One region of the Stenotrophomonas sp. IS26 genome, then DNA from elsewhere that is predicted to be linked to it. Evidence: predicted binding sites of a transcription regulator. Region 1 holds the regulator's gene; each other region holds the start of a gene.
The links. Region 1 encodes HrcA, which represses chaperone genes, less so after heat shock. Its sites were predicted from a motif close to TTNGCACTCNNNNNNNNNGAGTGCNAA; they were not measured.

Region 1 (4,158 bases):
ACGACCACATGGTCGATGTCGACAGTGGCAAGATCATCGAGTTCGAAAGCCATGAGATCGAGGAGCTGCAGCGCAAGATCGCGGCCGACCATGGCTACGAGCTGGAAGAGCACTCGCTGGTGCTCTACGTCCGCAAGAAGCGTCGGTAACGGCCTGCAGGCCGCCCGGATGCGATCAAAAAACCCCGGGCATGCCCGGGGTTTTCGTTTTCAGGGGGAGGCGCCGGTTCCGGCGGGGCGCCGGCCAGCGGCCGGCACTAGCCGATCACGGGGGCCTCAGGCCTGCAGCAGCTTGCGCGCCGCCGCCCGGGCTTCCTTGCTGACTTCCACGCCGCCCAGCATCCGGGCCAGCTCTTCTTCGCGGGCCTTGGTATCGAGCTTTTCGACCGCGCTCTGGGTCATGCCGTCCACCGGCGCCTTGCTGACCCGGTAGTGGGCGTGGCCCTTGGAGGCGACCTGGGGCAGATGGGTGACGCACAGCACCTGACGCTTCTCGCCCAAGGCGCGCAGCTTCTGCCCGACGATGTCGGCCACGGCGCCGCCGATGCCCGAATCGACCTCGTCGAAGACCATGGTCGGCACCGCGTCCAGGCCCAGCGCGGCGACTTCGATCGCCAGCGAGATACGGGAAAGCTCACCACCCGAGGCGACCTTGCGCAGGGCGCGCGGTGGCTGGCCGGCGTTGGCGGCGACCAGGAACTCGACCCGCTCGGCGCCGTTCGGGTCCGGCTTGGCCACGGTCTGCGGCTCGATATCGATCAGGAACTGACCGCCGCCCATGCCCAGCTCGCCGATCAGGGTGGTGGTGGTGTCCGACAGGGCCTTGGCGGCTTTCCGGCGGCTGGCGCTGAGCACCTCGGCCACGGTCTTCCACTGGCCGGCGGCACGGTCGATCTCGCCGGCCAGGGCCTGCAGGCGCTCGTCGGCACCGCGCAGCTGCTCGACTTCAGCCTCCATTGCGTCGCGGTGCTCGCCGAGCGCTTCCATCGGTACGCGGTGCTTGCGGGCGAGGTCGTGCAGGCGGCCGAGACGGCGCTCGATATCCTCGAACTGCTCCGGGTCGGCATCCAGGTCGTCATGCACGCGATCGAGCAGGGACAGCGCTTCGTCCAGCTGGATGGCGGCGCTGTCGAGCAGGGCATCGACCTCGCCGAGTCGGCTGTCGTGTTCGGCCACGCGGGCCAGGTCATGGCGGGTCTGCTGCAGCAGCTGCAGGACCGAGACCTCGTCATCCCCATTGAGGCGGCTGACGGCCACGTCGCAGGCGCCGATCAGCGCGCTGGCATGGGCCTGGCGGCGGTGGCTGCTGCCCAGGGTGGCGATCGAGGCCGGGTCCAGATCCTCACGCTTGAGCTCGCTGAGCTGGTGCTCCAGGTAGCCGATCCGGTCGCTCACGTCGCCCTGGCGCGAGAGCGCCTCGGCTTCATCGACCAGCGTCTGCCAGCGTGCCGCGGTCTGGCGGACCTGGGCGCGCTCGGCGTCGTTGCGGGCGAAGGCATCCAGCAGCGAGAGCTGCGAGGGGCGCGAGAGCAGCGCCTGCTGTTCGTGCTGGCCGTGGATCTCCACCAGCATGCCGGCCAGCTCGGTGAGCTGGGTCAGCGTCACCGGGCGGCCGTTGATGAAGGCGCGCGAGCCACCGTCGGCGCGGATCACCCGTCGCAACTGGCACTGTTCTTCGTCGTCCAGCTCGTTGTCGCGCAGCCACTGGCGGGCCGGCGCGTCGGCCAGCGGCGCGAATTCGGCCGAGAGCTCGGCGCGCGCGGCACCGTGGCGGACCACGCCGCTGTCGGCGCGCAGCCCGGACAAAAAGCCCAGCGCGTCCACCATCAGCGACTTGCCCGCGCCGGTTTCACCTGAGACCACGGTCATGCCGGCGCCGAATTCCAGCTCGGTGGCGCGGACGACCGCGAAATCCTTGATCGATAGATGTCTAAGCATGGTCTACGTTGTACACGAGGGGTGTCTCCAAGCCGCGCACGCTAGCATGGGCCGGGGGCGTCTCCAATGACTTGCCAACGCCCCGTGCAGCCATTATCTAAGTGGGCGTCTCACAGGCTGATTCCATGCATCCTTCCGCGTCCCATCTCGCCCCGCGCGCCCGCCATCTGCTGCGGACGCTGATCGCGCGCCACATCCAGGATGGGGAGCCGGTCGGCTCGCAGACCCTTGCCCGGCATGCCGGCCTGGATGTCAGCCCGGCCACGATCCGCAACATCCTGGGCGACCTGGAAGACCTCGGCCTGCTCAGCTCGCCGCACACCTCGGCCGGCCGGGTGCCGACCGCGCACGGCTACCGGGTGTTCGTGGACAGCCTGGTCAAGATGCAGCCGCCGGGCGAGGGCGAGCTCAGCCGCCTGCGCACCGAGCTGGCCACCGGCACCGGCACCCAGGCCCTGCTCGGCAGTGCCTCGGAGCTGCTCTCGGCGATGAGCCATTTCGTCGGGGTGGTCAGTGCCCCGCGCCGGGAGCAGTTCGCGTTCCGGCATATCGATTTCGTGGCGCTAGACGCGCGCCGGGTGCTGGCGATCCTGGTGTTCGCCGACAACGAGGTGCAGAACCGGGTGATCGAACCGCGCCGCGGCTTCAATCCCGGGGAGCTGGAGCAGGTCGCCAACTACCTCAATGCCAACTGCGCCGGGCGGCCGCTGGCCGAGATCCGGGCCCGGCTGCTGCTGGAGCTGCGCGATGCGCAGTCGGAAATGGAGCAACTGCTGGCGCACAGCATCGAGCTGGCCGAGCAGGCGATGGTGCCGCCGGCCGATGACATGGTGCTGGCCGGGCAGACCCGCCTGATGGGTGTGCAGGACCTGTCCGATCTGGAGCGCCTGCGCGAGCTGTTCGATGTGTTCGCCAGCAAGCGCGAGATCCTGCAGCTGCTCGAGCGCACCATCCAGGCCCCGGGCGTGCGCATCTTCATCGGCGAAGAGACCGGGGTGATGCCGCTGGAGAGCGTCTCGCTGGTCACCGCCCCGTACTCGGCCGATGGCCAGGTGCTGGGGGTGCTGGGGGTGATCGGCCCGAAGCGGATGGCCTACGACCGCATGATCCCGCTGGTGGAAGCCACCGCCCAGGTACTGGGGGCCGCGCTGGGCTCGCCCGCTGGCGGCGGATTGTCCCGCGATCGCGCATAAAGCGGCCCTGGACTCTTGAATCCCGTAGCCGCGCCCACATAGGGATGGGTGGAGGCGGAGAGTCACCGCCAAGGATCCGGAAATGAACCAAGATCAGTCAGATATCGCATCCCAGAATCCCGCCGGCGAGCCCGGCGCTGAGCCGTCCCTGCAGCAGCAGCTGGACAGCCTGCACAACGAGCTGGCCCTGCTGCGTTCGGAGTCGCTGCGCGAACGCGCCGACCTGGACAACCAGCGCAAGCGCGTTGCCCGCGACGTGGAACAGGCGCGCCGCTTCGCCAACGAAAAGCTGCTTGGCGAGCTGCTGCCGGTGTTCGACAGCCTCGATGCCGGCCTCAATGCCGCCGGCAGCGAGCCGAGCCCGCTGCGCGAAGGTCTCGAACTGACCTACAAGCAGCTGCTCAAGGTCGCCGCCGACAATGGCCTGACCCTGCTCGACCCGACCGGCCAGACCTTCAACCCAGACCACCACCAGGCCATCAGCCAGGTCGACGCGCCCGGCGCGGCGCCCGGCAGCGTGGTGCAGGTATTCCAGAAGGGCTACCTGCTCAACGACCGCCTGCTGCGGCCGGCGCTGGTCGTGGTGGCCCGCGACTGACCCACGGGTCGGTCCGCCGGGCCAGGCCCGGCGGTTCGACCGGACGCTGAACGCGTTGGGTCGCCATCGGACACTGTGTTTGATGGACGGCTTGAAAGTGTCCGCAGCGTCCCACACATCCCATTCATAACCCGGCAGCTGCCGGATGTACCCAGAACTTTCAGGAGTCTCCCTCATGGGCAAGATCATTGGTATCGACCTCGGCACCACCAACTCGTGTGTGGCGATCATGGACGGCGGCAAGGCCCGCGTCATCGAAAATTCGGAAGGCGATCGCACCACGCCCTCCATCGTCGCCTACACCAAGGACGGCGAAGTCCTGGTCGGCGCCTCGGCCAAGCGCCAGGCGGTGACCAACCCGAAGAACACCTTCTACGCTGTCAAGCGCCTGATCGGCCGCAAGTTCACCGACGCTGAAGTCCAGAAGGAC
Region 2 (4,158 bases), on a different contig from region 1:
AGCAGACCCGCACCGAAGCGACCGCCGCCCCGGTGTTCTACTCGGACAACGGTGGCCTGAGTTTCATCCGCCGCAACCCGTACGAAGGCCGGCGCTCGGGCACCGCCAGCGCAGTGGAAGCGCGGGCCAACCTGCGCGAGCTGGGCTGGACCACGCAGGACTGGAGCCTGGGGGCGTGGTGGCGCGACGTCGATGCCGGCTTCTCGGTTGCGCGCCAGGACACCGGCCTGCCGATCCAGGAGTACGGCGCCGAGTTCATCGGCTACCTCACCGACGACCTCAGCCTGTACGGCCGCCACACCCGCACCGAGCAGGGCGAACTTGCCCTGGAGCAGAGCCAGCTGACCGCCGAATGGCGGCTGGGCAACGACGGCCAGCTGACCGGTGAACTGCGCCGCGTGCGCGAGGAGCAGGAACTGCAGAGCGTGGATGCACTGCTCGCTGCGATCGGCTACCGCCAGCGCTTCGGCGCGTCGTGGGAGCTGTACGGCACCGGGCAGGTCACGCTGGACGATGACGGCGGTGCCTACGAGAAGAACGACCTGCTGACCCTCGGCGCGCGGTACCTGTTCGGCGATCGCAGCAGTGTCGGTGCGGAAGTGAGTGGTGGCAGCCGCGGCCATGGTGCCAAGGTCGATGGCGAGTACCGCATGGCACCGGATCACAGCCTCTACGGCAGTTACAGCTACAGCACCGACCGCACCGGCACCGATCCGCTGTTCGATACCGGCCTGCAGAGTGGCTGGACGCTGGGCCAGCGCTGGCGGCTGAGCAACCAGGTCAACGTCTACAACGAGAGCCAGTATCTGAAGGATCGTCGCCAGGACAGCGCGGGCATCGTGCATACCTTCGGCATGGATTTCTATCCCGCGCAGGGCTGGAACCTGGGCTTCACGATCATGGACGGCGAACTGGACTCCACCGTCGGCCGTGTCGATCGCCGCGCCTACAGCGTCAGTGGCGGGCGCACCGATGCGGTGGCGCAGTGGAACAGCAAGCTGGAGTACCGCCGCGACAGTGGCGCCGAACAGCGCGAGCAGTGGGTGACCACCAACCGCCTGCTGTACAAGCTCAACGAAGACTGGCGTTTCGCGTTGCGCGCCAACTACGCCGATACCGAAGACCGCATTGACCGCCTGGCCGATGCCAAGCTGGTGGAGACCAACATGGGCTTCGCCTGGCGCCCGCACGACAACACGCGCTGGGCCGGCTTCGGCAAGTTCACCTATCTCTACGACGTGGCCTCGCTCGGCCAGGAGGGCGGCAACCTGTACGACCAGCGTTCGCAGATCCTTTCGCTCGAAGGGATCCGTCAGCTGGGCGCGCGCTGGGAAGTGGCCGGCAAGCTGGCTTCGCGCTGGGGTGACTACCGCACCGGGCGCGGTGAGGGGGCCTGGTTGGACAGCCGTGCCGACTTCGCTGCCTTGCAGCTGCGCTATCGCCTGTTCGCGCAGTGGGAAGGCCTGGCCGAGCACCGGTGGTTGAAGGTGCGCGACGGCGGCGTGCGCAAAGGTTGGCTGGTGGGCCTGGACCGCCGGGTGGGGGAGAACTTCAAGGTCGGGGTGGGCTACAACTTCACCGAATTCAGCGATGACATGACCGAGCTGAAGTACGACCAGAAGGGGTTCTTCTTGAACATGGCAGGGTATTACTAGGCGTCGGTGGGTTCGGGCCTGCCACGCATGGCGTGGCACTACCGGGGATCGCGGTGTTGGCGGTCGGCTCCGGTGGGGGCAGGGGGTAGGGCCAGCCCATGCCTGGCTGAACTGCCGGCAACCTTTCCAGGATGAATGGGCGTTTCCGGCGGGCTGTTCAGCCAGAAAACACGCGATATCCCCCGATTAATCACCCTATCCTGTTGATTTCACGGGGTTTGTTGCCTCGTTCCCGGGCTCTCGCCACTGTCATCATTTCGCGGTACGTTAGACGGGCAATCTGTACCAGCATCCCATCAACAGAACGCTGGAACTTCTTTCCCCTTTAGCAGTCCAATTCCGGGACTGCTAAGATGAGTGCTATGAGCCAGAACACCTCTACTGCCCTTGTGGCAAACAATCTCCCGATTCCCAGTGCGCTCGGTTCGCTGGACGCCTACATCGGTGCCGTGCACCAGATCCCGGTGCTGTCGGTCGATGACGAGCAGGATCTGGCCCGCCGCTTCCGCGACGAGCTGGATCTGGATGCCGCGCGCGAGCTGGTCCATTCCCACCTGCGCTTCGTGGTGCACGTCGCCCGCGGCTACAACGGCTACGGCCTGGCGCTGGGCGACCTGATCCAGGAAGGCAACATCGGCCTGATGAAGGCGGTGAAGCGCTTCGACCCGGACATGGGCGTTCGCCTGGTGTCGTTCGCGGTGCATTGGATCCGCGCGGAAATGCACGAGTTCATCCTCAAGAACTGGCGCATCGTCAAGGTCGCCACGACCAAGGCGCAGCGCAAGCTGTTCTTCAACCTGCGCAAGTCCAAGACCCGCCTGGGCTGGATGAACGCGGCCGAAGTCAGCGCGGTGGCCAAGGACCTGAACGTGTCCGAGCGCGAAGTGCTCGAGATGGAGTCGCGCCTGTCGGGTCGCGATATCGGTTTCGATCTCTCCAGCGATGACGATGACGATCATGCACCGCCGTCGCCGGCGGCCTACCTGCGAGCCAACGAAGAAGATCCTTCGATGGCGTATGAGCGGATGGACAGCGAAGACAATCAGCTGCAGCTGCTGCGCGAAGGCATGGCCGAGCTGGATGCGCGTTCGCGCGACATCATCCGCCGTCGCTGGTTGGACGCGGACAGCAAGGTGACGCTGCAGGAGCTGGCCGATGAGTACGGCGTGTCCGCCGAGCGCATCCGCCAGGTCGAGGCGAACGCCCTGAAGAAGATGAAGGCGCTGTTTACTGCGTGATGCAGTGACTGGCGTGATCACACGAGAAGGCCCGGCTTGATGCCGGGCCTTTTTGCTTTCTGGCGCTCAGGGCAGTGCTTCGATCGGTCGTGGCCCCGACCGTGCCAGGTCAGCCCTGCTCGCGCGCAATCGCCCGCCAGCCGATATCGCGGCGGTGGAACTCATGGGCCCAGTGGATCGCACCGATGCCGGCGTAGGCGTTGCGCTGTGCCTCGCCCACCGTGCCGCCCAATGCCGCCACGCACAGCACGCGGCCGCCGGCGCTGAGCACCTGGCCCTGCGCGTCCAGCGTGGTGCCGGCATGGAACACCTTGGCCGTCGCGGCGACCGCTTCCAGGCCGTGGATCACGTCGCCGGTGATCGGGGTTTCCGGATACGGCGAGGCGGCCATCACCACGCCGAGGGACGGGCGCGGATCCCACTGCGCCTCCACGGTGTCCAGGCGCTCATCGATCGCCGCTTCGACCAGATCCACCAGGTCCGACTGCAGGCGCAGCATCACCGGCTGGGTTTCCGGGTCGCCAAAGCGCACGTTGAACTCGATCACCTTCGGCGCGCCGCTGGCATCGATCATCAGGCCCGCATAGAGGAAGCCGGTGAACGGAATGCCGTCGGCGATCATGCCCTGCACGGTCGGGTTGACCACCTCGCGCATCACGCGCGCATGCACTTCGTCGGTCACCACCGGGGCCGGCGAGTACGCGCCCATGCCGCCGGTGTTCGGGCCTGTGTCGCCGTCGCCGACGCGCTTGTGGTCCTGCGAGGTCGCCATCGGCAGTGCCGTCTTACCGTCCACCATCGAGATGAAGCTGGCTTCTTCGCCGTCCAGGAATTCTTCGATCACCACGCGTGCGCCAGCATCGCCGAAGGCATTGCCGGAGAGCATGTCGCGCACCGCGTCCTCGGCCTCGGTCAGGGTCATCGCCACGATCACGCCCTTGCCGGCGGCCAGACCATCGGCCTTGACCACGATCGGTGCGCCTTTCTCACGCAGGTAGGCCAGCGCCGGGTCGATGTCGGTATGCACGGCATAGAACGCGGTCGGGATCTTGTGGCGGGCCAGGAAGTCCTTCGCGTACGCCTTGCTGCCTTCCAACTGCGCGGCGGCGGCGGTGGGCCCGAAGATGCGGTGCCCGGCGGCGCGGAAGCGATCGACCACACCGGCCACCAGCGGCACTTCCGGGCCGACCACGGTCAGGCCGATGCCTTCGGTGCCCACCAGTGCCAGCAGGCCGTCCAGATCGGTGACCTTGACGTCCGCGTTG
Region 3 (4,158 bases), on a different contig from region 1:
GCATGTCGCCGAATTCGCCGGTGGCGGCGTTGTAGCCGAAGCTGCCGGTGCCTTCCTTGACCTTGTTGACGATCACGGACGGCTCTTCGCCAGCATTGGCCACGATTTCGCGCAGCGGGGCTTCCATCGCGCGCAGGGCGATCTGGATGCCGTGGTTCTGGTCTTCGTTGGCACCCTTCAGGCCGCTCAGCGCGGTGACCGCACGAACCAGCGCAACGCCGCCGCCCGGGACCACGCCTTCTTCAACGGCTGCACGGGTCGCGTGCAGGGCGTCGTCGACGCGATCCTTCTTTTCCTTCATTTCGATTTCGGTCGAGGCACCGACCTTGATCACGGCAACGCCGCCGGCCAGCTTGGCCACGCGTTCCTGCAGCTTCTCGCGGTCGTAATCCGAGGAGGTGTCTTCGATCTGGGTCTTGATCTGGGTGACACGCGCTTCGATGTTGGCCTTCTCGCCGGCGCCATCGATGATCGTGGTGTTTTCCTTGGAGACCTGCACCTTCTTGGCGCGGCCCAGGTCCTTGATCGTCGCCTTTTCCAGCGACAGACCGATTTCCTCGGAGATCACGGTGCCGCCGGTCAGCACGGCCATGTCTTCCAGCATCGCCTTGCGACGATCGCCGAAGCCCGGTGCCTTGACGGCCACGACCTTCACGATGCCACGGATGGTGTTGACCACCAGGGTCGCCAGCGCTTCGCCTTCGATGTCTTCGGCGATGATCAGCAGCGGCTTGCCGGCCTTGGCGACGCCTTCCAGCACGGGCAGCAGGTCGCGCACGTTGGAGATCTTCTTGTCGTGCAGCAGCACGTAGGGATCATCCAGGTCAGCGGTCTGCGACTGCTGGTTGTTGATGAAGTACGGGGACAGGTAGCCACGGTCGAACTGCATGCCTTCGACGACGTCCAGCTCGTTATCCAGGCCCGAGCCTTCTTCAACGGTGATGACGCCTTCCTTGGTCACGCGGCGCATCGCTTCGGCGATGATGTTGCCGATCGACTCGTCCGAGTTGGCCGAGATCGTGCCGACCTGGGCAATCGCCTTGTCGTCAGCGGTCGGCTTGGAGATGTTCTTCAGCTCGGCGACGGCGGCGATCACGGCCTTGTCGATACCGCGCTTGAGGTCCATCGGGTTCATGCCGGCAGCGACGGCCTTGGCGCCTTCGCGGATCAGGGCCTGGGCCAGCACGGTGGCGGTGGTGGTGCCGTCGCCGGCGTCATCGTTGGTGCGCGAAGCAACTTCCTTCACCATCTGCGCGCCCATGTTCTCGAACTTGTCAGCCAGTTCGATTTCCTTGGCGACGGACACGCCGTCCTTGGTGATGGTCGGCGCGCCGAAGCTCTTTTCGAGCACGACGTTGCGGCCCTTCGGGCCCAGGGTGGCCTTGACGGCATTGGCGAGAACGTTGACGCCGCGAACCATGCGGGCGCGGGCGTCTTCACCGAAACGAATATCTTTGGCAGCCATTGCGATTACCTTTTTATGTAGAGCCGGGCGATGCCCGGCTGCTTGAACGGGAGGAAGTGCGGAAGCGCCGGCACGGGGCCGGCCGCATCACTCAGCCGACGATGGCGAGGATGTCGTCTTCGCGCAGGACCTTGAACTCGACGCCTTCGGACTTGTAGCTGCTGCCGGCGTACTGGCCGTAGATGACCTTGTCACCGACCTTCAGCGACGGCGCGCGCACGCTGCCGTTGTCCAGGGGCTTGCCCGGGCCGACGGCCACGACTTCACCCTTGGTCGACTTTTCCTTGGCGGAATCCGGAATCACGATGCCGCCGGACGAGATTTCGTCGGCTTCGATCGGCTTGACTACGACGCGGTCATGAAGCGGCTTGATGCTCATGTGAGACCCTTTTAAGTTGTTGATTGGTCTAGGAAAGTCTGGCGATGTTAGCACTCGCACAGGGCGACTGCCAGCCACGCTCACGAAAAAACCCGACGGTGCGGGACAGAGCAGAGATGGTGCTGGCCCCACCCCTTTCAAGGGCAGGCGGCCGGTTTTTTTTGCCGATCCGGGCCCGCGCGTGAATGTTTGACGCAGTTCTCAATGCGAAAGGTCGAATCCGACAGACCAATCGATGTGTCATCTGGATTGCGTAGATTCGAGCGGCACTGACCAATCACAAGGAGCCGTAGATGAGGTTGCTGACGCCGCTGTCCTTGGCTTGCCTGCTGGTGCTGGCCACCAGCCCGGCCCGGGCCGATGTATTCATCAATGAACTGCATTACGACGACAGCACCCCCGCCGGAGACGTCGGCGAGGCCATCGAAGTGATCGCCACCGCCGGTGAAGACCTGTCCGGCTACCGGCTCTATCTCTACAACGGCAGCAACCCCTCGGCCGCCGCGGTCTACGCCAACAACGCGGTCCCGGCCGGCACTGCCAGTTGCGGCGGCGCCCGGCTGGCCACGGTCAGCTACCCGACCAACGGGATCCAGAACGGTCCCAACGACGGCATTGCCCTGGTCGACGCCAGCGGCAAGGTGGTCCAGTTCCTCAGCTACGAGGGCACCATCACCGCCGCCGCCGGCCCCGCCGCGGGCCTGACCAGCCAGAACATCCCGGTCAGCGAGACCAACGGCACCGCCCCGGGCACCTCCCTGCAGCTGACCGGCACCGGCAGCCAATACGCCCATTTCACCTGGGCCGAATCGGCCACGCAGACCTTCGGCGCCTGCAACCACGGCCAGACCTTCAGCGGCGGCGGCCCGACCGGCCCGAATACCGCGCCCTCGGTCACTGCCACCACCCCCGAGCAGGGCGCCAGCACCTTCCCGGCTGCCGCCGACCTGAGCGTCACCTTCAGTGAGCCGGTCACCCTCTCCAGCGGCGCCTTCGCGCTGAGCTGCGGCCAGTCCGGCACGGTCGCGCTGAGCCACCCGACCACCGGCACCCGCTTCACCCTGGCCACCAACACCGCGCTGGTGGCGGGGGAAGCCTGCCGCTTCGACATCCGCGCCACCCGCGTGAAGGATGCCCAGGGCGCCCGCCCGGCCGCCGATACACGCATCGCCTTCACCGTGGCCACCGCCACCACGCCCGATCCGGGCAACCCCGGCACGCCCGGGGAGTACTACGCCCGGGTCAACACCTCCACCCCCAGCCAGTTGCGCTGCTCGCTGCACGAGACCATCAAGGGTCACACCGCCTATCCCTACAGCGGCTCGGGCACCAGCACCTGGACCATCCTGGAAATCGCCGACGAAGATCCCAACAACAGCGGCAAGATCCTCGATGCCTACCGCAACCGCAGCTACACCAAGGTCAGCGGGCGGGCGGGCACCGGCAGCGGGCTGACCTACAACCGCGAACACACCTGGCCCAACTCGCTGGGCTTTGCCAGCACCACCGGCGACAAAGGCCTGCCGTATGCGCCCTACACCGACACCCACATGCTGTATCTGACCGATGCACAGTGGAATGCGGACCGCGGCAACAAGCCCTTTGCCACATGCGACAGCAACTGCGGTGAACGCGCGACCGAGGCCAACAACGGATTCGGCGGCGGCAGTGGTGGCTACCCGGGCACCTCCAACTGGGTGCGCACGCCGGATGGCAATGGCGGCTCGTTCGAAGTGTGGGGCCACCGCAAGGGCGATATGGCACGTGCGGTGATGTACATGGCGATCCGTTATGAAGGCGGTAAAGATGCCAAAACCGGGCAGTCCGAGCCGGACCTGGAGCTGACCGACGACCGCAGCAGGATCGTCAAGACCTCGGCCTCGCCGGCCTACATGGGCCTGCTCTCGACCCTGATCGACTGGCACCTGTCCGACCCGCCGGACGCGGCGGAACGCGCTCGCAACGAGGTGATCTTCAGTTTCCAGGGCAACCGCAATCCGTTCATCGACCACCCGGAGTGGGCCACCCCGACGCTGTTCACCTCGGCCAAGCCGGCCACCTGCCAGCTGGCCAACTGAGCCCGGCCGACCGGCGCCCCCTCGCGGCGCCGGTCGGACCATTGGCCTCTGGCGGTCCTATACTCGGCGGTCATGTCGATTGCCGATCCCGTCTTCCTGCTGTTCACCACCTGCCCCGACGTGGCCTGCGCCGCGCGGCTGGCACACGCGCTGGTGGACGAACGCCTGGCCGCGTGCGTGACGCGCCTGGACGGGGCGCATTCGACCTACCGCTGGCAGGGCGAGGTCACCGAGGA

Region 2: the regulator HrcA is predicted to act here: its motif matches at 1,981-2,007, upstream of rpoH (RNA polymerase sigma factor RpoH).
Region 3: the regulator HrcA is predicted to act here: its motif matches at 1,892-1,918, upstream of ACW6W5_RS01620 (co-chaperone GroES).

What each region holds. Positions count from the first base shown of each region.
Region 1 covers NZ_JBSZJV010000032.1:1,965-6,122, reverse strand. The annotation lists gene fur (ferric iron uptake transcriptional regulator) at 1-149, shown strand, start outside; gene recN (DNA repair protein RecN) at 276-1,937, opposite strand; gene hrcA (heat-inducible transcriptional repressor HrcA) at 2,063-3,130, shown strand; gene grpE (nucleotide exchange factor GrpE) at 3,213-3,728, shown strand; gene dnaK (molecular chaperone DnaK) at 3,904-4,158, shown strand, end outside.
Region 2 covers NZ_JBSZJV010000001.1:349,015-353,172, forward strand. The annotation lists gene ACW6W5_RS01440 (TonB-dependent receptor) at 1-1,655, shown strand, start outside; gene rpoH (RNA polymerase sigma factor RpoH) at 2,018-2,893, shown strand; gene purD (phosphoribosylamine--glycine ligase) at 3,003-4,158, opposite strand, start outside.
Region 3 covers NZ_JBSZJV010000001.1:393,017-397,174, reverse strand. The annotation lists gene groL (chaperonin GroEL) at 1-1,465, opposite strand, end outside; gene ACW6W5_RS01620 (co-chaperone GroES) at 1,557-1,844, opposite strand; gene ACW6W5_RS01615 (endonuclease) at 2,138-3,922, shown strand; gene cutA (divalent-cation tolerance protein CutA) at 3,995-4,158, shown strand, end outside.